DNA from 3 places in the Cypionkella sp. TWP1-2-1b2 genome. Region 3 is predicted to be linked to each of the others. Evidence: riboswitches for the same ligand, from Rfam matches in the RefSeq annotation. Region 3 holds a riboswitch; each other region holds the start of a gene.

Region 1 (7,570 bases), on a different contig from region 3:
GTCACGTCGATGCGAGGGCGGTCGAGCAAGGCAAGCGGGAGGATTTCAAAACCGGAAACCCGTTCAGACCCGTCATCCCATTTCGGCGCAAGCCCCGCGAGATGCAGCGCCATCGCTAATTCTTCGCCCGCCGTCCGCATAGTGGCAGAGCCCCACAGGTCGATCACCAAGCCGCGCGGCCAATCCCCTTTGTCTTGCAAATGGCGGCGCAGCAATTCCTCGGCCAGCTTGACGCCTTGGGCATGGGCGGCGCGGGAGGGCACAGCGCGGGGATCGACGGAATAGAGATTGCGGCCTGTGGGCAGCACATCGTTGCGGCCGCGCCATGGCGAGCCGGAGGGACCAGCGTTGACGCGACGGCCCGCCAGCGCCGTCAGCAGGCCTTCGGTTTCGCCGGGGGATTGGCCGTAGATATGCAAACCGTCGCCGAACTGGCTTTCCTTGATGTCGCAGACAAAACGGTCGATGCGGGTGATCGCCTCGGCGGGGCTGGCGTTCTGGTCTAGGCCAAGGTCGGCTTCCACGCCCGAAGCCTGCGCCTCATCCCGGATGGTGGCGATCAGGCGGTTGCGGCGGGAGGGGTCTAGACCGTCAGCGGTGGAGTATTCATCCAAAAGACGCTCAAGCCGCAGCAGGTTTTCCGGGGTGGCGGATTGGGCGAGCGGTGGGGGGACATGGCCAAGAGTGACAGCGCCAATGCGGCGCTTGGCTTGCGCGGCCTCGCCGGGGTCATTGACGATGAACGGGTAGATGATGGGCATCGGGCCGGTGAGGGCTTCGGGCCAGCAATCGGCGGACAGGGCCACCGATTTCCCCGGCAGCCATTCCAGAGTGCCATGCGCGCCTATATGGACTAGCGCGTGCAGGGATTGGGCACGCAGCCAGAGGTAGAAGGCGACATAGGCATGGCGCGGGGTACGGGCGAGGTCGTGGTAATCGGTCTCGCGGCTGGTGACGGTGCCGCGTTCGGGTTGCAGGGCGATCAGGGCTTGGCCTGCACGGGTAGCCGCGAAATGGAATTCACCGTTTTGGGCGGCGGGATCGGCTTCGGGTGCGCCCCATGCGGCGGCGATGGCAGATTGGAGAGGAGCTGGCATGCTGGCGAGGGCGGTTTTGTAGGCGGCGAGCGGCCAGGTCAGGGTCTCGGTGGTGAGGGCTTGGGCAAGGTTTTTGGCTGGCTGAACTGCGTAGCCTGCGGCAGCTAGGGTGGCGGTCAGGGCCTCGGTGCTGGCCAGCGCATCAAGGCCGACGGCATGGGCGATCTGATCAGGTCTGCCGGGATATGTGGACAGGATCACTGCAAGATTGCGCTGGGGTGCAGGAGTGGTAGCGAGGCGGTGCCAACCGAGAATACGCTCCACCACGGCAGTGATCCGGGTGGGATCGGTGCGGTGGGCGAAGCGCGAGAATTGCAGATCCGGGTCGCGTTTTCCAGGCGATTTGAAGCTGACGACCCCCGAGAAGATGCGGCCATCGACTTCGGGCAGCACGACATGCATGGCCAAATCAGCGGGAGAAAGGCCGCGCTCGGACGCGTTCCAGTCGCGCTTGCGAGCAGTAGAGAGGGCGACTTGGAAGACGGGGCAGCCTGTTGCGTCTAGGGGGGTGGTGCCGTCGGTGCCACGGGCGGAAAAGGCGGTGGCGTTGACGATGGCGCATGGGATCAGGTGGGCGAGGGCTGCGCGTAGGAAGGTGTCGGCATTGGGGGCTTTTAGCGAGGGAACGAACAGGCCGTAGGCTGCAAAGCCGCGCGCGCGAAAGGCGCGGATCAGGGCATCCACCGGGTCGGTGTCGGCGGCGGTGACGTAGCTGCGGTAGAAGGTCACGGCGATGGTTTGGCCTGTGGCGGCGGGTTGCGGGATCACGCCAAAGTCGGGGTCATACCAGCCACAATCGGGCACGGTTTTATCGCCCGGCACCGGGCCAGCGTAGAGCCCAGCGGCAAGCGCCAGTTGCGCCAAGGCAGCCTGCGCAGCGACCGCTCCGCCAGCGTCACACAGCGCGGACAGACGGCGCAGGGTGCTTATGGGCAAGGTGGAATGGGCGTCGAGCGCGCTATCTGCGCGGCCATCGGCGGGCAGCACGGCCAAAGCGATGCCCTGACGGCGGGCGAGGTCTTGCAGTTGCATCAATCCGTAGGGCCAGTAATTCTCGCCACCGATCAGACGGACAAGGATGCCTTTGACGCCCGGCAGGGTTTTCTGGACATAGGTATCGACCGACATCGGGTGTTGTAAGGCAACTAAGTTGGCGAGGCGCAGAGTGGGCAGTTTGCCCGCCCCTGCCCCGTCGCGGGCGCGATGCCAGCCTGCCGCGAACGCGCCGAGGTCACTGTCGGAAAACGACAAAACCACCAGCTCGGCCGGGGTCTGACCCAGATCAAACGGGGTTTGCGTATCCTCCAGCCCATGGCTTTCGCGGAAGACGACATGCATGGTTTAGGCCCCCAGCACAGAGCGGATCGCGGCCAGATCAACGTGGTGATGCTCGGCAATCACCACAAGCTGGCCTTGGCGCGGGGATGCACCCCACGCGCGATCAAACTGATGCCGCACCCGTGCGCCAACCGCTTGCACCAGCAAACGCATTGGCTTGCCCGCAACGGCGACATAGCCTTTGACGCGCAGGATGTGCTGTTCATCGGCAAGGCGCTGGATGGCGGTGACAAGCGCGTCAATATCGCTGATCTCGGGCAGATCAATCACCACGGTGTCAAAATCGTCATGCTCGTGGTCGTCATGGCCATCGTGATGCGACGGGCGCGCGGCGAGATCATCCTCGGCTTTCGCGTTCAGACCAAGGATCAAGGCCGGGTCAATGATACCTTCCGACATTGACAGGATCGGGATTGGCCGGGGCGATTCCGCCATTATCACGGCGCGGGCTGCAGCGAGGCCCGCTTCCCCTGCCAGATCGGCCTTCGACATCAGGATGATATCGGCGCAGGCGATTTGATCCTCGAACACTTCCGACAGCGGGGTTTCATGATCCAACGACGGATCAGCAGCACGCTGCGCATCCACCGCCTCGACACTGGGCGCAAACCGGCCAGCGGCGACGGCCTCGGCATCGGCCAAAGCGATCACGCCATCGACAGTGATTTTCGAGCGGATCGCGGGCCAGTCGAACGCCTTCAACAAAGGTTTCGGCAAAGCGAGGCCAGAGGTCTCAATGATGATATGATCGGGGCGCACGGGCAGTGCCATCAATGCCTCGATGGTCGGGATGAAATCGTCAGCGACGGTGCAGCAGATGCAGCCGTTGGCGAGTTCAACAATATTCTCCACCGGACAATTCGCATCCGCGCAGGATTTGAGGATATCGCCATCGACGCCAACGGTGCCGAATTCATTGACCAGGATCGCCAGACGCTTGCCCTGCGGGTTCTGCATCAGATGACGGATCAGCGTGGTTTTACCAGCCCCGAGAAAGCCGGTGATCACGGTGACGGGGATTTTTGCGAGGTCAGACATCGGGAAGCTCCAAAGGCGGGATACGGGCAAGGCTTTGCTTGCGGAAAATCACCGGGCGCGCACGCCACGGCACGATACCATCGGGGGCGGCGAGATAGGCCGCAGCGCCGAGCAGAATGTCAGGCGCATCGGCCTCGGTCAGACGGCCATAGACATAGGACCACCGGCCGGGAGCCGAAAGCGCCACCGCCGCACCAGAATTGCAGGCGGACAGACAGGGGACGCCGACGATGCGCAGACCCTCAGGAATTTCGCCCACCAACAAGGCCGCATGAAGCCGCGCACCCGGCAATGCCTCCCCGTCTTCTACGACCTCTCCGGCCTTACAGGTGGTGCAGACATGCAGCGTTACGGTCATCAGCCTATCCAAATTGAGCGATGGGATGGCCAGAAAGGCACGGCCAAGGGGCCTTGCCTGCTGGTTGCGAAACACCCCGTTCGCCCGTTCAGTCTTGCGCTGGCAGGTCTCCCGGCTTGCGGATACGGGGCTTCCCCCACGGTGGCCCGCCTTCCCGGATTGCTCCAGTGGCCTCGGGCAACCTCTCCGGTCACGGTCGCGGGGGCGGCAGCTTTTGGGGTTGCCCCCTTTCGCATTCCCTCTTCGCCTGTCATAAACAGGAACCAACACCTGCCCACCTGTGGCAGAATTGCGCCCCTTGTCAAGCAACGGAAAACCCCCAATGGCCGACCCAGAGCTGCCCGTGATTGAAGCGACCTCCGATAGCGACGTATCAGGTGATGAAAACGCCCGCCACGCGCGAAAGATGGCGAAGAAGAAGGCCGCGCGCGATAAGATCATGGCCGGCAAGGCTGGCGATAAGGGGTTGCTGATCGTCCATACTGGGGCGGGAAAAGGTAAATCTTCGAGCGGATTCGGGATGATTCTGCGCTGCATCGCGCATGAGATGCCCTGCGCGGTTGTGCAATTCATCAAAGGCGCTTGGGATACCGGCGAGCGGCGGATCATCGAGACGCATTTCTCCGATCTCTGCGAGTTTCACGCGATGGGTGAGGGCTTTACTTGGGAAACCCAAGACCGCGCCCGCGATATCGCGATGGCCGCGAAGGGCTGGGAGAAGGCAAAAGAGCTGATCCGCGATCCCGGCAATCGGCTGGTGCTACTGGATGAGATCAACATCGCCTTGCGCTATGACTATCTGGATATCGCCGAGGTGCTGGCGTTTCTGGCCGCTGAAAAACCGCCGCTCACCCATGTGGTTATGACCGGGCGGAACGCTAAGCCAGAGTTGATTGAGGCGGCGGATTTGGTGACGGAAATGACGCTGGTGAAGCACCCGTTCCGGTCGGGTATCAAGGCGCAGCCGGGGGTGGAATTTTGATCTGGTGGCTTTGCTGACAGGATAGATTGGGGGCCAGCCCCCAAACCCCCGGAGTATTTTCGCCAGTATGAAAGCAACGAAATGTTAACCTTCTGGTTCCAAAACGGGGAAGCGGTACAGGGGGGAGCCCCGATGATCGCCCAGTGTGAAAGCGCAGCATCTCCCCCGCGCAATCGGCCCGAGATGCTGCGCCGACATTCTTTGGCTTTCATGCTGGAAGAAAATACTCTCGCCGGAGACTTCCGAAACCTCCGCCAAACCAACGCTGGAGGGTCGCGATGAAAGCCCTGATGATCCAAGGCGCAGGCTCCAACGTCGGCAAGTCTTTACTAGTGGCAGGCCTTTGCCGTGCGGCTAAACTGCGCGGGCTTTCGGTGGCTCCGTTCAAGCCGCAGAACATGTCCAACAACGCAGCAGTGACGGCCGATGGCGGTGAGATTGGCCGCGCGCAGGCGTTGCAGGCTTTGGCTTGTGGGCTGGAGCCGCATACCGATATGAACCCGGTGTTGCTGAAGCCTGAATCTGAAACCGGAAGCCAAGTTGTGGTGCAGGGCAAGCGCATCGCCACGGTGAAGGCCCGCGATTATGCGGCGTTGAAGCCCTCACTGATGGCTTCGGTTCTGGACAGCTTCAAGCGGTTGAAATCGCAATTTGATCTGGTGATTGTCGAGGGTGCAGGGTCGCCAGCCGAGGTCAATCTGCGCTCGGGCGACATCGCCAATATGGGCTTTGCGCGGGCGGCGAATTGCCCGGTAATTCTGACCGGCGATATTGATCGCGGCGGCGTGATTGCGCAGATTGTCGGCACGCAGGCGGTGCTGGACCCTGCGGATAATGCGATGATCGCGGGGTTTTTGATCAACAAGTTTCGCGGCGACCCCCGCTTGTTTGACGACGGCTATAAACTGATTGAGGCCCGCACAGGTTGGCACGGGTTTGGCGTGGTGCCGTTTTTTGAGGCTGCGTCAAAGCTGCCTGCCGAGGATGCCCTCGACTTGCCGAAGGGGGGCGGCGCGGGTGGATATAAAATCGCGGCGCTGGTGTTGTCGCGGATTGCAAATTTCGACGACCTCGACCCTTTGGCTCTGGAAGCTGGCGTCAGTTTGCAGATGGTGCGGGCTGGCCAAGCCATCCCCGGCGATACCGATCTGGTGATCATTCCCGGCTCGAAATCCACACGCGGCGATCTGGCTTATCTGCGGGCGCAGGGCTGGGATGTGGATCTGGCGGCGCATCTGCGGCGCGGCGGTCGCGTGCTGGGGATTTGTGGCGGCTATCAGATGCTTGGCCAAATTGTGCGTGATCCTGAGGGGATTGAGGGGCCAATGGGCGAAACCTTGGGCCTTTGCGCTTTGAATGTCGAAACCTTGATGACCCCGGACAAGCGGCTGACGCGGACCGAAGCTGTTCATGCCGCCACCGGGCTTGCGATGCAGGGCTATGAGATTCATATCGGGCGTACTGAGGGGCCTGATCGCGCCCGCCCGTTCGCCTATGTTAACGGCCAAGCCGAAGGCGCAGTTTCAGCCAACGGCTGCGTGATGGGCAGCTATCTGCACGGCATGTTCGCCAACGACCAATTTCGCGCGGGCTTCCTGCGCCAGATCGGCGCGCAGGCTTCGGGCTTGCACTACAGCGCTGGAGTTGACGCCGTTTTAGATGCCTTGGCCGCACATATGGAGGCGCATGTCGACGTCACAGCGCTGCTTGGTTTGGCAAGATAAGCGCCGACGCAGCGATGAAAGCTGACAGGCTTGAAGAGCGACCTCAGCGCCGCGGCCATTCGGTCTGGGTGTTTTCCTGCCAGCCCGTGCGGTGTAAAAGCGGGGTGTCATCCATGAATTCAGGATGGCCGAGGCAGAGATAGGCAGCAAACTCCCAGCCTTCTGGCACACTCAGCAGCGCTTCGATGTCTTGTGGCTCCAAAATTGAAACCATGCCGATGCCTAAATTCTCGGCCCGCGCCGCCAGCCACAAAGTATGAACAGCCATCGCCGTCGATTGCCGCAGCGTTTCGGGCAGCGTCTGCCGACCTAGGCCATGCCCGGCCTCTGGGTCCATCACGTTGAACACCGCCAGTTGCACCGGGGCGATCTCAAGCCCCGCCAGTTTCAGCGCCAGATATTCCGCGTGCTTTTCGCCGCAGTAAAGCTTTGCGGCCTCAGCGTTGCAACGGCTGAAATTGGCCCGCACGGCGGCGCGCAGGCTGAGATCATCGACCCGGATTACCCGCCAAGGCCGCGCGTTGCCGACCGAAGGCGCGCAATCCATCGTGGCGCGAAGCCGCTCCAACACCGCCTCATCCACCGGATCAGGGCGGAAATGCCGCACGTCGCGGCGCCATTGCAGGATGCGCAACAGGGTGGCGGATTCGTCTGGGGTGAACTGCATCATACCTCCAAAGCGCGGGTCAGTCGCGCCCATTCACCAGGCGAGCCGGGAAGGCCGATCCGCAGCCATCGGTTTGAATAGGGAAAGATTCTGCTCCAGATTCGCTGTTTTGCCAGTCGGAATTGTGCGGTTTCTGCATCCGGCGTCTCATAGCTGCGGAACAATTCGCAGCCGCCGACCAGTTGCCAGCCTGCGGCCTGCGCCAAAACATCGGCCTGTGCAACCTCCGACCGCAGCCGTTGCACTGTCGTCTCGGCCCAAGCTGCATCCGCCAAAGCCACAGCCCCAATCCGCAGGGCAGCACCATTCACAGGCCAAGGCCCCGACATTTCCTGCAAAGCCGCGATGTCTTCCGCACAGCCAATC
Region 2 (7,570 bases), on a different contig from region 3:
ATGAGACAACCAGCCCATCACCTCAGCCACCGAAGCTGCGACCTCCCGCGCGGGCAGGGCGGGGCGCTCAATCATCACCACGGGAATCCCCAAAGCCCGTGCGGCGATCAGCTTGGCCTCGGCCCCCGCGCCGCCTGCGTTCTTGGCGACGATATGGCTGATATTATGCTGCATCAGCAGCGCCTTATCACTCTCTACCTCAAACGGACCCCGCGCCAGAACCACAGTGCAATCGGGCAGCGGAGCCACTGCGGGCGCATCGACCAGCCGCAGCAGATAGTGATGTTGTTTCGCCGCGAAACACCCCAGGTTCTGCTTGCCAATCGCCAGAAACACCCGTGCCTGCGCATCGGGCAGGGCGTCAACAGCCGCCTCCATACTGCCGACATGCACCCAATTATCACCCGCAGCGGCCACCCAAGCCGCCCGCTGCAACCCCAACAATGGCACCCCAACCCGCCCGCAAGCCTCAACCGCATTACGGCTCATCTGTGCGGCGAAGGGATGCGTGGCATCGACCACAGCACCAATCCTCTCGGCCCGCAGGTATTCGACCAAGCCGTCAATCCCGCCAAATCCGCCAATTCGCGTCGGCAAGGGCTGCGCCACCGGGCTATCGGTGCGACCCGCATAAGAAAACACCGCGTCCTTCCCGGCAGCCGCCAATGTCCGCGCCAAAGCGCTGGCCTCGGTGGTGCCCCCCAGCAGAAGAATGCGCGTCATGGATAAGCCTTGGATTGCAATCATCGGTTTGGGGGAAGATGGCCTGCCGGGCCTGTCAGATGCAAGCCGTGCCGCACTGGCGCAGGCCGAAATCATCTTCGGCGGCCCGCGTCATTTGGATTTGGCGGCAGCGGGTGCCAAAGGCCGCGCATGGCCCATGCCGTTTTCGGTGGCCCCTGTGCTGGCCTGCAAAGGCCAAAACGTCGCTATCATCGCCTCGGGCGATCCGTTCTGGTTCGGTGCGGGCAGCAGCCTGACTGCCCACCTTGCCCGCGACGAATGGCAAGCTTTCCCCGCGCCCTCCACCTTCCAACTCGCCGCCGCCCATCTCGGCTGGCGGATGGAGGACACCACCTGCCACGGGCTGCACGCCGCCCCCTTCGCTCGCCTGCGTCCTGTGCTGACCAAAGGCCATCGCGCGATTTGCTTGGTGAGAGACGGCAACGCCCCGCAAGCCTTGGCAAAGTGGCTGACAGATCAGGGATTTACCGCCCATCTGACCGTGCTGGAAGCCCTTGGCGGCCCAAATCAACGTATCCGCGAAACCACCGCCGCAACCTTCGCCCTGACCGAGATCAAAGCCCCCGTCGCCGTCGCCATCGAGATCACCGCAGGTCAAGGCCTATCGCGCGCCTCCGGCCTCGACGACGCTTTGTTCGCGCATGACGGCCAGATCACCAAACGCCCAGTCCGTGCGCTGACCCTATCGGCACTCGCTCCGCGCGCAGGCGAAGTGTTGTGGGACATCGGTGCAGGTTCCGGCTCGATCTCGGTCGAATGGTGCTTGGCCGGAGGTCGTGCCTTGGCGTTTGAACTCCGCCCCGACCGCGCCATCAACATCCGCGCCAACGCGCTGAATTTCGGCGTGGACCACCGCCTGACCTGTATCGAAGGCACCGCATCCGAAACCCTCACCGCCCACCCGATCCCGGATGCCGTGTTCATTGGCGGTGGTGGCAACGCAGCCCTCTACGATCAACTCTGGCAAATTTTGCCAGAAGGCACCCGCATCGTCGCCAACGGCGTCACCTTGGAAACCGAAAGCCTGCTGGCAGGGCAACATGCCCAACGCGGTGGCACCCTTCTGCGCATCGAGCTTGCGGCAGCTGCGCCCATAGGTCGGATGCGTGGCTGGGATGCCACCCGCCCGGTCGTGCAGTTGAGTGCGATCCGATGATCGTTGCAGGCATAGGCTTTCGCAAAGATGCCGGGATCGACAGCCTGCGCGACGCTTTGGCCCGCGCCGGAGGTGATGCGGCGCAGGCCCTCGCCACCGCCAAGGACAAAGCTGACTCCCCTGTCATCCAAGCCCTTGCCGCCGAAATGGCCCTGCATCTGCACGCAGTTCCCTTGGAACGTCTGCGTAACCAGCCCACCCTGACCCAGTCCGTCCGCGTCCAGGCTCGCTATGGCACCGGCAGCCTCGCCGAAGCCGCAGCGCTTGCCGCCGCTGGCCCCGGCGCACGGCTTTTAGGCCCCCGCGTCACATCCCAAGACGGCATGGCCACCGCAGCCCTTGCCGAAAGGAGCATCCCATGACCATCCATTTCATCGGCGCAGGCCCCGGCGCGCCTGATCTAATCACCCTGCGTGGCCGCGATCTGATCGCCTCCAGCCCGGTCTGCCTTTATGCCGGATCGCTGGTGCCGCAAGCCCTGCTGGCGCATTGTCCGCCGGGTGCCAAGATCACCAACACCGCCCCCTTGTCGCTGGACGAGATCATCGCCGAACTCGCCGCCGCCCATGCCGCGGGTCAAGATGTCGCCCGCCTGCATTCCGGTGATCTGTCGGTGTGGTCGGCGATGGGCGAGCAACTGCGCCGCCTGCGCGCCCTGAATATCCCCTATGATGTGACCCCCGGCGTGCCGTCGTTCGCCGCCGCTGCCGCTGCCCTCGCCACCGAACTGACCCTGCCGGGCCTGACCCAATCCGTTGTCCTCACCCGCACCTCAGGCCGCGCCACCGCGATGCCAGAGCGTGAAAACCTGCCTGCCTTTGCTGCCACCGGCGCCACCCTTGCCATCCACCTCTCGGTGCATGTGCTTGAAAACGTGGTGAAAGACCTCACCCCCCACTATGGCCCCGATTGCCCCGTCGCCGTGGTCTGGCGCGCCACTTGGCCGGATGAGCGCATCGTCCGCGCCACGCTGTCCACACTACAAACTGCTATCGGCGCGGAAATGGAGCGCACAGCGCTGATCCTCGTCGGCCCCGCCCTCGCCGCCGAAGGCTTCGAGGAAAGCCGCCTCTATGCCGGCGACTACGACCGCCGCTTCCGCCCCGTCGGCACCGATCCGCGCTTCCCGGAAGCCCAATGATCCCCGGATTGCTCATTTCCGCCCCGGCCTCCGGCACCGGCAAGACCACGCTGATGCTCGGTCTGCTCGCCGCCTTCCGCGCACAGGGGCTGAACGTGCAGCCGTTCAAATCCGGCCCCGACTACATCGACCCCGCCTTTCACGCGGCGGCTTCGGGGCGCGCGTCTGTCAATCTGGACAGTTGGGCGATGACCCCAGCGCGGATCGCAGGGCTGGCTTCGGTAGCGGCAGATGCCGATTTGATCCTCGCTGAAGGCTCGATGGGCCTGTTCGATGGTGTGGCCAAACCGGGGGAATTTGGCAGCGGAGCCAGCGCCGATATCGCGGTGATGATGGGGTGGCCGGTGGTTCTGGTGCTGGATGTCTCGGGCCAAGCCCAATCCGCCGCTGCCGTCGCCAAGGGCTTTCAACTGCTGCGCCCCGACATGCCCTTCGCCGGGGTGGTCTTGAACCGCGTCGCCTCGCCCCGCCACGAAGCCTTGGTGCGCGCGGGGATGCATGCGGCAGGCATCCCGGTGCTGGGCGCGCTGCCGCGACGCGCCTCAATCGCGCTGCCCGAGCGCCATCTGGGCCTCGTTCAAGCCGAGGAGCAACCGCATCTACAAGCCCTGCTGGCCGAAGCCGGGGCATTCATTGCCGAAAATCTGAACCTCGACACCCTGCGCGCCGCCGCCCGTGGCCATCTGCCCCCCCAACCGCCATTAAAAATCACGCCTCCGGCCAATCGCATCGCCCTTGCGCGAGACGCTGCGTTTTCCTTCATCTACCCGCATCTTCTGGCCGGATGGCGCGCGGCGGGGGCCACGATCCTGCCATTCTCGCCGCTGCAAGATGAGGCCCCAGATCCGACAGCGGAAACCTGCTGGCTGCCGGGCGGCTATCCCGAGCTTCACGCCGGAAAACTCGCCGCCAATGCGCATTTTCGCCAATCTCTGCAAGCCTTTGCTCAGACCAAACCGGTACATGGCGAGTGCGGCGGCTATATGGCGATGGGTGCGGGCCTGATCGACGCGCAAGGTGAGCGGCATGAAATGACAGGGCTTCTGGGGCTAGAGACCAGCTTTGCCAAACGCCGCATGCATCTGGGCTACCGTCTTGCGCAAACCAATGTCCCCATCGTCGGCCACCCCGCCCGTACCCGGCTCCGCGGCCACGAATTCCACTACGCCACCATCACGGCCCAACCCGATGCCCCCCTTGCGCAAGTCTGCGATGCAACCGATACCACTGTTGCAGAAACCGGATCGCTCCGCATCCAAACGGGCGGCGGCCAATCGTCCGGCACCTTCTTCCATCTGATCGCAGAGGCGACATGACCGGCTTTGTATCCTTCGTTTCCTCCGGTCCCGGCGATCCCGAGCTATTGACCGTCAAGGCCGTGAACCGCCTTTCAACTGCCGAAGTGGTGCTGTTTGACGATCTTTCCTCTGGTCCAATCCTTGGCCTTGCCGCCAAATCCGCTGACCTGATCGCGGTCGGCAAACGCGCCGGGCGGCCCTCGCCGAAACAAGATCACGTCAGCCGCCTGTTGGTCGATCATGCGCTTGCTGGCCAGCGCGTGGTACGGCTGAAATCCGGCGATTGCGGCATGTTCGGACGGCTGGAGGAGGAGTTGGTTGCCCTGCAACAGGCGGGAATTTCATACGAAATTATCCCCGGCGTCACCTCTGCCTCTGCTGCTGCCGCGGCCTACGGCATCCCATTGACCCGTCGTCTGACCGCGCGGCGCGTGCAATTCATCACCGGGGCGGATGTGACAGGCAGCCTGCCGGAAAACACCAATATGGCCGCCCTCGCCGACCCTCTTGCCACCACTGTGGTCTACATGGGCCGCCGCACCTTCGCCGATCTCGCCGCTCGGCTGATCGCCCACGGCCTGCCAGCCGACACACCTGCGCTGCTGGCCGAGGCGGTCTCAATCCCCGATCAAAAAATCACCCGCCACACCATTGCCAGCCTTGCGACCCATCTGCAAACTGCAACCAGCCCGCACCCTGCGCTGATCTTCTACGGCCCCTTGGCCGAGTTCCCGGCATGAGACTTTACGTCTGCACCCTGTGCCAGTTGGGCCGCGAGGGTTTTGCCGACACTCTGCGCGAAGCCATGCCTGCCGCCGTCGAAGTGCTTGAAATCGAATGTATGTCTGGCTGCACGCGCGACCAATCCATAGCCTTCCGCGCGGATGGCAAAACCGCCTATCTGTTCGGCGAGATTACCGCCGCTGATCTGCCCGAGCTTGAAAATTTCGCTCGCCTTTATGCCGCCTCGCCGGACGGTAACTTCCTCGACGCCCGCGTGCTGGGCAGTCTGCGCAGCAAGGCCATCGCCCGCATTCCGGCCTGATGTAATCGACCATTGTGTCGCCTCTGACCCTTCAAAAGCCGCATTTCTGCTTGACCCAAACCGGGGCTTAGGTGACTGATGAATATGCATGGTGTTCTAAAAACGCAAAGCGTCTGGACTGAAACGAGAATGAGGAATGGGTGGACCAATCGGCACCCCAAGCCTCAGCCGCCCCCGCGACTGTATGCGGTGAGCGTGCTTCCGATGTGCCACTGGCCCCTTAAGGCTGGGAAGGTGGAAGCCTGCTACGACCCGCGAGCCAGGAGACCGGCCACGCAAAGAAACGCTAAACACCGTCGGGTGTGACGGTATGGAGAATAGAATGACCACGAAGACCCTCGCTTCCAGCAAAACAACCGCGCTGATGTCGGTGCTGTTTGTTGCAATGATTGGCGCCTCGACAGTGTTCTTGACCGGTTTTGCCCATTCGCAGACCCTGCATGACGCGGCACATGATGTGCGTCACGCCTCTGGCTTCCCCTGCCACTAAACGCATGATCCAACGTATGCTGACCAGCGCGGTGTTCGCTGGTTTTGCGGCAGGCCTGCTTGCGGCCCTGCTGCATTTTGTGTTTGTGCAGAAGCTTATTCTTCTGGGCGAGCAATATGAAACCGGCGCATTGGTGCATTTCAACGGGGTCGCAGCAGGCGGTCACGCGGACGATCACTACCATGCCGCCCCCGAAGCTTCTGCCGCAGATGTCACAGCAACCGCTCCCGCAACAACTGAAGCGCCCGACGCTGCGCAGGCTGACGGCCATGAGCACAAGCATGAGGCCGCCGAAGAAGACGGCGCAGCCTCGCGCAACGCTTGGACCAGCCTGTTCTTCGGTTTGGCCTATGTCGGCTATGCCCTTTTTCTGGTTGCAGGTTATGGCCTTGCTGAAGTGTTTGGCAAACGCGTGACCCTGCGCGAAGGCCTGCTCTGGGGCATCGCGGGCTACGCCGCCTTCCAACTCGCCCCGGCGATGGGATTAGAGCCGGAACTGCCCGGCACCATGGCCGCCGATCTGACCGCGCGTCAAATCTGGTGGATCGGCACCGCGCTCTGCACCGCGGCTGGATTGGGGCTGTTGGGCTACGGCAAGGGTGTGGCTTCGGTGATCGGCGCGGTGCTGCTGCTTGCGATCCCGCACGTGATCGGCGCACCCGAATTAGAAAGTTACTCCGGCGTCGCCCCGCCCGAACTGGCTTCAACCTTCGCGGCACGCTCGTTGGGGGTCGGTCTGATCGTATGGTCGGCTATGGGCGCGCTTTCGGGCTGGCTCTGGTCGCGCCCACAGTAAGCGGATGAAAATCTACGCGCGCCGATCCTTGCGGTTGGCGCGCGTTCTGCTGCAAATAGCGCAGCTATAGGAGGCCCCATGTTTGATCTTACCCTCATCGGCATCGGCACCGGCAATCCCGACCACCTCACCCTGCAAGCCATCAAGGCAATCAACGCCGCAGATCTGATCCTGATCCCCCGCAAGGGCGAGGGCAAAGCCGATCTGGCAGAACTGCGCCTCGCGATCTGCCGTGATGTGCTGAGCAATCCTGCGACCCGGATCGTCGAATTTGATCTGCCGGTGCGGGACGCGCGCATCGCGGATTATAGGGCGCGGGTGGAAGATTGGCATGACCGGATCGCGGACGTTTGGACGGCGGCGATTGGCGGGGCAGCAAAGGTCGCGTTGCTGGTGTGGGGCGACCCCTCGCTCTATGATTCCACGCTGAGGATTGCTGCGCGGTTGGTGCCCGCCGAGCGGGTGCATGTGGTGCCAGGGGTGACGTCTATTCATGCGCTGACGGCGGCGCATGGGGTGGCTTTGAATGAGATCGGCGCACCGTTTATTGTCACCACGGGGCGGCGGTTGCGGGAGGAGGGGTTTCCTGCGGGCGTCGATACAGCTGTGGTGATGCTGGATGGGGAGTGTTCGTTCCAGAGTATTGATCCGGCAGGGGTGACTATCTGGTGGGGGGGGTATGTGGGGATGGCTGAGGAGATTATTGTGGAGGGGCCGCTGGCCGAGGTGGGGGCGCGGATTGTGAGCCTGCGGGAAAAGGCGCGGGCGGCGCATGGGTGGATTATGGATATTTATCTGCTGCGGCGGGGGTAGGTTTTTGGTGGTCCCAACTCGGGACATTTTTTGATTGTTTTATTTCAATGAGTTAAGGGTGCGAAATTAGGAATTTGTTAAGGTTTG
Region 3 (7,570 bases):
ACACCCAGAACCGGATCATCACCACCATATAGACGTTGTAAGAGCCGCCCAAGTGCCGCGAGATGCCGTCTTGCAGCGCGAACACCACGGTGCTGGCGACCATCAGCCAGATGCCGAGTTTCAGATTTTGTTCGGTTTTCATGGGGATACCTTGGGGGCCGCACGGGTCTGCCACAGCGAGTAGATGCCTGCGGCGATGATCAGGGCAGCACCGATCAGCACGGGCAGGGCGAGGTGTTCATCGAAGAAGGTGATGCCTAAGAGGGCGATGAACACGAAATGCAGATAGGCGAAGGGTTGCACGGCAGAGGCCTCGGCCACTTCGTAGGTTTTCTGCAACAGCCAGTTGGAGAGGATTGAGATCACGGCATAGGTGGCGAAGATCGGCCAGTCTTGGGCTTGGATCGGTTGCCATTGCGGCAGGCCTAGGGCGGTCATCATGATGGCCCCGAGGAAGGCGGGCCAGAAGAAGCTGGGGAAAAACGCCTCGTCCCGCGCGGTGAGGCGGGTCAGCACGCTGTAGGCGGCGAAGAACAGGGCGGTGATCAGGGGGAGGAGGGCGGCCCAAGAGAACACGCCTTGGCCGGGGCGCAGGATGATCAGCACGCCGATCAGGCCAATGCCGACGGTGGCCCAGCGTTGCCATGTCAGTTTCTCGCCCAAGATCGGGCCGGAGAGGGCAACGACGATCAGCGGGCAGACCGCGAACACCGCGTGGGCGTTGATCAGGCCGATCAGGGTGTAGGCGTAGACCATGACGCAGATTTCCACCACCAGCAGGGTGGCGCGGAGCGCTTGGGCTATGGGGCGGCGAGAACGCAGGGCAGCGCGGAGGCCCTCGGGACGGCGCAGGGCCAGGGTGATCACGAAGGCGGCAAACACCCAATAGCGGATCATCACCACCATCAGCGTGTTGTATTGGCCCGCCAGTAGCCGCGACAGAGCGTCTTGCACCGCGAAGGCCGCGATGGCGGCGATCATCAGCAGGATGCCTTTGCGGTTGTTCATTTCAGCGTTCCTGCGGACATGTGCTTTTTGCGGCCATGGCCGGGGCGGCGTTCTACTTGGAAGCCAGCGTCTTGCAAGGCGCGACGGACATGGCCTGCGGCGGTGTAGGTGGCGAAGGTGCCGTTTGTGGCGGTGTGGCGGGCGACTTGCGCCAGGATGTCTGGCGACCAGAGTTCGGGGTTTTTTGCGGGCGAGAAGCCGTCGAGGAACCATGCGTCGGCTTTGTGGGGCCATTTCGCGAGGGTGTCGCGGGCGTCGCCCAGGATGATTTCGACTTGGATGTTGCCGAGATGGAAACTGGTTTGGCCGTTGGACCATGCAGTCAGTAAGGGGTCGGCCACGGCGCGGGCTTCGGGGAAGTGATCCAGCGCGCGGGCGATGTCTGCTGACGCGAGGGGGAAGGCCTCAAAACTTGTGAAGCGGGTGGAGGTTTTTGTGATCAGCGACAGGGCCAGCAGGTTCAAGCCGGTGCCGAAGCCCAGTTCAGCGACGTGAAAACCGGGGGTCAGGCGGGCGGGCAGGTCGTTGCCAGCCAAGAAAACGTGGCGGGTTTCGGACAGGCCGTCGTTTTTGGAGAAATACGGGTCGTCGAAGCGGGTCGAGACGGGGATCACGCCGTCTTGCCAGCTTAGGGCAGATTGTGGGGAGGTGGTCATTGTCATATGCCCTTGGTCGGGCGGACCATGGGCAAGGTAGGTTGGAATGGCAAGGGTAGATCTGACGGTGCGAGGGGCAGGGATTTTCGGGCTTTCGGTGGCATGGGAGGCGGCGCGGCGGGGTGCGTGCGTGCGGGTGATTGAGGCGGTTGGGGTGGGGGCGGGATCTTCGGGCGGTGTAGTCGGGGCGCTTAGCCCGCATGTGCCGGAAAGCTGGAACGGCAAGAAGGCGTTTCAGTTGGACAGTTTGCTGATGGCTGCGGACTGGTGGGGGGCGGTGGAGGCAGCGTCGGGGTTGGTGTCGGGCTATGGAAGGGTTGGACGGTTGCAGCCTTTGGCGGATGCGGCTGCTGTGGAATTGGCGCGGGCGCGTGGGGTGTCGGCGGAAGGGTTGTGGCGGGGCGAGGCGGTTTGGCGTGTTGTTCCTGCGACGGGATTGGCGTGGGAGCCTTTCAGCCCGTCGGGATGGCTGGTTGAGGATACTTTGAGCGCGCGGGTGCAGCCTCGGATGGCCTGTGCGGCTTTAGTGGTGGCGATTGAGGGTGCGGGGGGGGAGGTTGTGGTGGGCGAGGCGGAGGAGGTCGGTCCGGTGGTTTGGGCGACTGGGTTGGCGGGGTTGGCCAGCTTAGGTTTGGATTTGGGGCGGGTTGTCGGCGGCGGAGTGAAGGGGCAGGCGATTTTGCTGCGCTATCCGGCGGAAGAGTTGCCGCAGTTGTTTGTCGATGGGCTGCATGTGGTGCCACATGTCGATGGGACGGTGGCGGTGGGGTCTACGTCTGAGGCGGTTTGGGATCATCTGGGCGTCGATCGTCAGGTGGAGGATTTGCACGCGCGGGCGGTGGCCGCTTTGCCGGTGCTGGCGGGGGCTGAGGTGGTAGAGAGATGGGCGGGGGTGCGGCCGCGGGCGAAGTCTCGCGCGCCGTTGTTGGGGGCTTGGCCGGGGCGGGCGGGGCATTTTGTCGCCAATGGCGGGTTCAAGATTGGCTTTGGCATGGCCCCCAAGGTGGCGGAGGTGATGGTGGATCTGGTGTTGGAGGGGCGGGATTTGATCCCGGAGGGGTTTCGGATTTGAGGCGTGTCCACGCGTGGACAGGGGCTGGGGCTATTTGGGATCAAGGGGTTAGGTTAGGGTTGTTAACTTTGCGTTTACTTTTGGGCGTTTGGCCTGCCGGGACTGGAGAAGCCTCCGGCGGGGATATTTAGGCCAATGTGAAATTGTGAGGGGCTGGAGATCTTGGTCATCCTCTCTGCTCAAATATCCCCGCCGGAGGCATCTGACATCCTATGCAGAGCGGAGCATTGCAGGAAAGCCGTGGGGTGGGTTTTCAACCCACCGCTCCTTAGGCCAGCAGGCGCGCGCCTTTGGTGCCACGAATGGTGGCGGTGAGGATTTGGCCTTCGGGGTGGTCTGCCGCAAAGGCGACCTCGGTGAATTGCTCGGTGCGACCCATGCGGGGACCTTCGAGCAGGATGCGGTGGGATTGGCCGATTTGGCCGCGCAGATGCAGCTGCAAAGCGGCGTCTCCGACGGCGCGGAGTCGCGCGGCGCGGGATTTGATCTCGGGGCCTTGCAGTTGCGGCATACGGGCGGCGGGGGTGCCTTTGCGGGGGCTGAAGGGGAAGACGTGCAGGAAGGTTAGGTTGCAGTCTTCGACCAGTTTTAGGGAATTGGCGAACATATCTTCGGACTCAGTTGGGAAGCCTGCGATGATGTCGGCACCGAAGATCATGTCGGGGCGGAGTTTTTTGGCGTCTTCACAAAAGCGGATGGCGTCGTCACGCAGATGGCGGCGCTTCATGCGTTTCAGGATCATGTCGTCACCTGCTTGTAAGGATAGGTGCAGGTGGGGCATCAGGCGGGACTCGGTGGCGATGGCCGCCATCAGGGTGTCGTCGGCCTCAATGCTGTCGATGGAGCTGATCCGCAGGCGGGGCAGGTCGGGGATAAGGCGCAGGATGCGCATGACGAGATCGCCGAGGCGCTGCTGGGCGGGGAGGTCTGCGCCCCATGAGGTGAGATCGACTCCGGTGAGGACGACTTCGTTGAAGCCTTTGTCGACGAGGCGTTTGATCTGCTCGATCACCACGCCAGCGGGGACGGAGCGGGAATTGCCGCGCCCAAAGGGGATGATGCAGAAGGTGCAGCGGTGGTCGCAGCCGTTTTGCACTTGGACATAGGCGCGGTGGCGGCCGAAGCCGTCGATCAGGTGGCCTGCGGTTTCTTTCACCGACATGATGTCATCGACCTGCACCTTTTCGGTGATGCCAATCAGGTCGGGGGCTTTGAGGCTGGCCCACGTTGCCGCTTGCATTTTCTCGGTATTGCCGATGACTTTGGTGACCTCGGCCATGGCGGCGAAGGTTTCGGGCTCGGTCTGGGCGGCGCATCCGGTGACGATGATCTGCGCGCCGGGGTTTTCGCGGGCGAGTTTGCGGATTTCCTGTTTGGCTTTGCGCACGGCTTCGGCGGTGACGGCGCAGGTGTTTATCACCACAGCACCTTCAATGCCTGCGGCTGCGGCGAGTTCTTTCATCGCCTCAGTCTCGTAAGCGTTGAGGCGGCAGCCGAGGGTGGCGAAGATCGGGGGCTTTGAGATCGGGGCGTTCATAGGGTGGCCAGAAAGGCGGGTGTCAGGGTGCCGTTGAAGATATGTGCGGTGGGGCCGGTGAGCCAAACGCCATCCTCGCGCCAATCGACGTGCAGGGTGCCACCGTCAGCCTCGACGGTGACAGAGCGCCCGGTGAGGCCGCGCAGGTGGGCGGCGACCACGGTGGCGCAGGTGCCAGAGCCGCAGGCGAGGGTGACGCCTGCGCCACGCTCCCACACCCGCATCCGCAGGTGGTCGGGGGCGATCAGATGGGCAAATTCTACATTCGTGCGCTGCGGGAACAGGTCGTGATGCTCGGTGCCGGGGCCCTCAACGGTCAGGTTGACCGTTTCGGCATCAGCGACGAAGAACACGCAGTGTGGGTTGCCCATGCCGATGGCGGCGGGGTTGCCGAGGAGGGGGAGGTTCAGGGTATCGACCGCGTGCGACAGCGGGATTTCGGACCATTCCAGTTGCGGGTGGCCCATGTTGACCGAGACGCGGCCATCTGGAAGGCGGATTGCGTGGAGTTGGCCGCGTTCGGTGGTTAGGGTCAGCGTGTCACGGGCAAGTTCGTTCATCATGTAATCAGACACGCAGCGGGTGGCGTTGCCGCAGGCGCCGGCGCGGCTGCCGTCGCTGTTCCAGAAATCCAAAGCGAAATCGGCGGTTTGCGAATCGCGGATCTCGGCCAGTTGGTCAAAGCCGGTGCCCCGGTGACGATCGCCCAAGGCTTGCGCCAGCTTGGACGTTACCACCGCCTCGCGGCCCCGCGAGTCGATGATCACAAAGTCATTTCCTGCGCCATGCATCTTCATGAAGGCAATGGCGCTTGGGTTTTTCGGGCTGTTGGCGGCGTTTTCCATCGCCTGCCTATACGCCGCAGCGCAGCTTTTTGCCAGAGCCACGCGTTTTGTCTCTTGACCCTATCCGGCCCGCACCCTAATCAGCGCGACAGTTGTGGGCCGGTAGCTCAGTTGGTAGAGCAGCTGACTTTTAATCAGCGGGTCATGGGTTCGAGTCCCGTCCGGCTCACCACCACACCTTAAGGCCCGACCGGAAACGGTTGGGCCTTTGGTATTTTCGGGGGTTGGGTGTGCTTGGGTCGCCCGCGAATCAGGCGTTGGGGCTTTGATTTGCAGGGAAAAGCGGCGGCGTCTTTGGTGTGTGCAGAGAGGTCGCAAATGATCTATCGCGACTCAGAAAGCCGTGTTTATTGAAGCGGCAAGGTGCCATTCGCAAGCATGGAGAATTGGGAAGCCGGTGCAATGCCGGCGCTGCCCCCGCAACGGTGAGGAAACTTAAGCTGTGACAGGAGGCCACTGGGGCATATGCTCTGGGAAGGTGTCACGGCGGGGCAATTTGGCCCAGTTTCGCAGCCCGGAAACCAGCCTTGCACCGAGACGACCAGCCCGGCCGGAATGCTCCGGTCCGCCAATGCAACTGTCCCCGCGGGAGGCGCGGACCTACGAGGTGCCATATGTTGAATCCCGCCGAAATCCACGCTGAATTGGGCGCGCGCCGTAAGGATTATGCGCTGAGCCATGCGCTTTATTGCGATGAGGGCGTCTATAACGCCGATCTCGCGCAGATCTTTTACCGGGAGTGGCTGTTTGCGGCCCCTGCGGTCACGTTGCCGAAGGCTGGGGCGTTTCTGACCTTGCAGGTCGGGGCTTATCCGGTGGTGTTGACGCGCGGCAATGATGGGATGATCCGGGCGTTTCATAATGTGTGTCGGCATCGCGGGCAAAGGTTGTGTGCCAAGGAGACGGGTTCGGGGCCGAAATTGGTCTGCCCGTATCACCAGTGGACCTATGATCTGGACGGCAAGCTGCAATATGCGCGGGATATGCAGGAAAGGTTTAACCCGGCAGAGCATGGGTTGAAAAAGGTGCATTGCGTTGATCTGGGTGGGATGGTTTTCATTTGCCTCGCGCAAGTGCCGCCGCCGATTGCGGAATTGGCGAAGACGGCGATGACCTATCTCGCACCTTCGGGGTTGAAGGATACCAAGGTAGCATTTTCATCGACCATCGTGGAGAACGGCAACTGGAAGCTGGTGATTGAGAACAACCGCGAGTGTTATCATTGCGGCGGTGCGCATCCGTCGTTGTGCCGGACATTTTCGGACAATCCGAAGATCGGCGCGATGAATGGGCCGGATGAGGCCAGCGACGAGATTTTGGCGCATTGGACGCGGTGTGAGGCGGCGGGGTTGCCGTCTCGGTTCACTCATGATGCGGCGATGCAATGGCGGTTGGCGCGGGTGCCGCTTTTGAACAATGCCGAAAGCTACACGATGGACACCAAAGCGGCGGTGGCCAAGCGCTTGGGGACGATGCCGTTCAATGATGCGGGTAGCCTGTTGTTTTACCACTATCCGAACACCTGGAACCATTTCTTGGGCGATCATGCGATTACGTTCCGGGTGCTGCCGATCTCGGCCACCGAAACGCAGGTGACGACGACTTGGCTGGTGCATAAGGATGCGGTTGAGGGCGTGGATTACGATCTGGAGCGTTTGACCGACGTGTGGATGCACACCAATGACGAGGATCGTCAGGTGGTGGAGGAAAACCAGAAGGGTATTCTGTCACCTGCTTACGAGCCCGGCCCCTATTCGACGATTCAGGAAGAGGGCGTTATCCAGTTTGTCGATTGGTATTGCAAAACCATGACTGAACGCACGGCCCCCAAGCCCGCGATGGCGGCGGAGTAGATCATGCCGTACACAAGTCCGAACTGGTCAACCGAGCCTTGGAACGACAGCCAGATGCTGGAATGTTCGATGGTGGTGCCGGAAAATGATGACACCGCCACCTTTGCCTTCCGCGCGCCGAACGGGGCTTGGTTTGACTATCAGCCGGGGCAGTTCATCACGCTCGATCTGCCGGTAGACCCAAAGGTGGGGCCGAAGGGCAATGTGCAGCGGACCTATACTTTGTCATCGTCGCCGTCGCGGCCGTTGTCGATCACCATTACGGTGAAGGCGCAAAGCACGAGCGTCGGCACGCGCTGGATGCTGGATCATCTGAAACCGGGGATGCAGATCAAGGCGTTTGGGCCTGCGGGGATTTTCAGCTTTCATCGCCACCCGTCGCAGAAATATCTGATGATCTCGGCAGGGTCGGGGATCACGCCGATGATGTCGATGACGACCTGGGCGTGGGATTCGGGGCAGATGCCGGACATCGTGTTTGTCCATGCCGCCAAGCGCCCGTCAGAGATCATCTTCCGTGAGCGATTGGAGCAATTTGCCAATCGAGTGCCGGGGTTGCAGTTGCGCTTTACGGTGGAGGAAAGCGATCCATTCCGGGC

The links. Region 3 has a riboswitch for cobalamin ahead of ACP7AP_RS20485 (aromatic ring-hydroxylating oxygenase subunit alpha). Riboswitches for the same ligand answer to the same signal wherever they lie in the genome.
Region 1: it holds a riboswitch for cobalamin, as region 3 does, so the genes downstream of both, ACP7AP_RS09635 (DUF1636 family protein) here and ACP7AP_RS20485 (aromatic ring-hydroxylating oxygenase subunit alpha) in region 3, are expected to answer to the same signal.
Region 2: it holds a riboswitch for cobalamin, as region 3 does, so the genes downstream of both, ACP7AP_RS09705 (CbtB domain-containing protein) here and ACP7AP_RS20485 (aromatic ring-hydroxylating oxygenase subunit alpha) in region 3, are expected to answer to the same signal.

What each region holds. Positions count from the first base shown of each region.
Region 1 covers NZ_JAFCTX010000011.1:119,275-126,844, reverse strand. The annotation lists gene cobN (cobaltochelatase subunit CobN) at 1-2,435, opposite strand, end outside; gene cobW (cobalamin biosynthesis protein CobW) at 2,439-3,473, opposite strand; gene ACP7AP_RS09635 (DUF1636 family protein) at 3,466-3,831, opposite strand; cobalamin riboswitch at 3,916-4,114, opposite strand; gene cobO (cob(I)yrinic acid a,c-diamide adenosyltransferase) at 4,154-4,813, shown strand; gene ACP7AP_RS09625 (cobyric acid synthase) at 5,092-6,537, shown strand; gene bluB (5,6-dimethylbenzimidazole synthase) at 6,581-7,204, opposite strand; gene cobD (threonine-phosphate decarboxylase CobD) at 7,204-7,570, opposite strand, start outside.
Region 2 covers NZ_JAFCTX010000011.1:130,931-138,500, forward strand. The annotation lists gene ACP7AP_RS09670 (cobalt-precorrin-6A reductase) at 1-723, opposite strand, end outside; gene cobJ (precorrin-3B C(17)-methyltransferase) at 1-4, shown strand, start outside; gene cbiE (precorrin-6y C5,15-methyltransferase (decarboxylating) subunit CbiE) at 722-1,900, shown strand; gene ACP7AP_RS09680 (cobalamin biosynthesis protein) at 1,897-2,262, shown strand; gene cobM (precorrin-4 C(11)-methyltransferase) at 2,259-3,041, shown strand; gene ACP7AP_RS09690 (cobyrinate a,c-diamide synthase) at 3,038-4,357, shown strand; gene cobA (uroporphyrinogen-III C-methyltransferase) at 4,354-5,079, shown strand; gene ACP7AP_RS09700 (DUF1636 family protein) at 5,076-5,384, shown strand; cobalamin riboswitch at 5,457-5,674, shown strand; gene ACP7AP_RS09705 (CbtB domain-containing protein) at 5,707-5,874, shown strand; gene ACP7AP_RS09710 (CbtA family protein) at 5,879-6,670, shown strand; gene cobF (precorrin-6A synthase (deacetylating)) at 6,749-7,483, shown strand.
Region 3 covers NZ_JAFCTX010000043.1:23,836-31,405, reverse strand. The annotation lists gene ACP7AP_RS20520 (DMT family transporter) at 1-142, opposite strand, end outside; gene ACP7AP_RS20515 (DMT family transporter) at 139-1,008, opposite strand; gene mnmD (tRNA (5-methylaminomethyl-2-thiouridine)(34)-methyltransferase MnmD) at 1,005-1,670, opposite strand; gene ACP7AP_RS20505 (NAD(P)/FAD-dependent oxidoreductase) at 1,711-2,736, shown strand; gene mtaB (tRNA (N(6)-L-threonylcarbamoyladenosine(37)-C(2))-methylthiotransferase MtaB) at 3,005-4,273, opposite strand; gene dapF (diaminopimelate epimerase) at 4,270-5,118, opposite strand; tRNA gene ACP7AP_RS20490 (tRNA-Lys) at 5,215-5,290, shown strand; cobalamin riboswitch at 5,463-5,662, shown strand; gene ACP7AP_RS20485 (aromatic ring-hydroxylating oxygenase subunit alpha) at 5,733-6,971, shown strand; gene ACP7AP_RS20480 (2Fe-2S iron-sulfur cluster-binding protein) at 6,975-7,570, shown strand, end outside.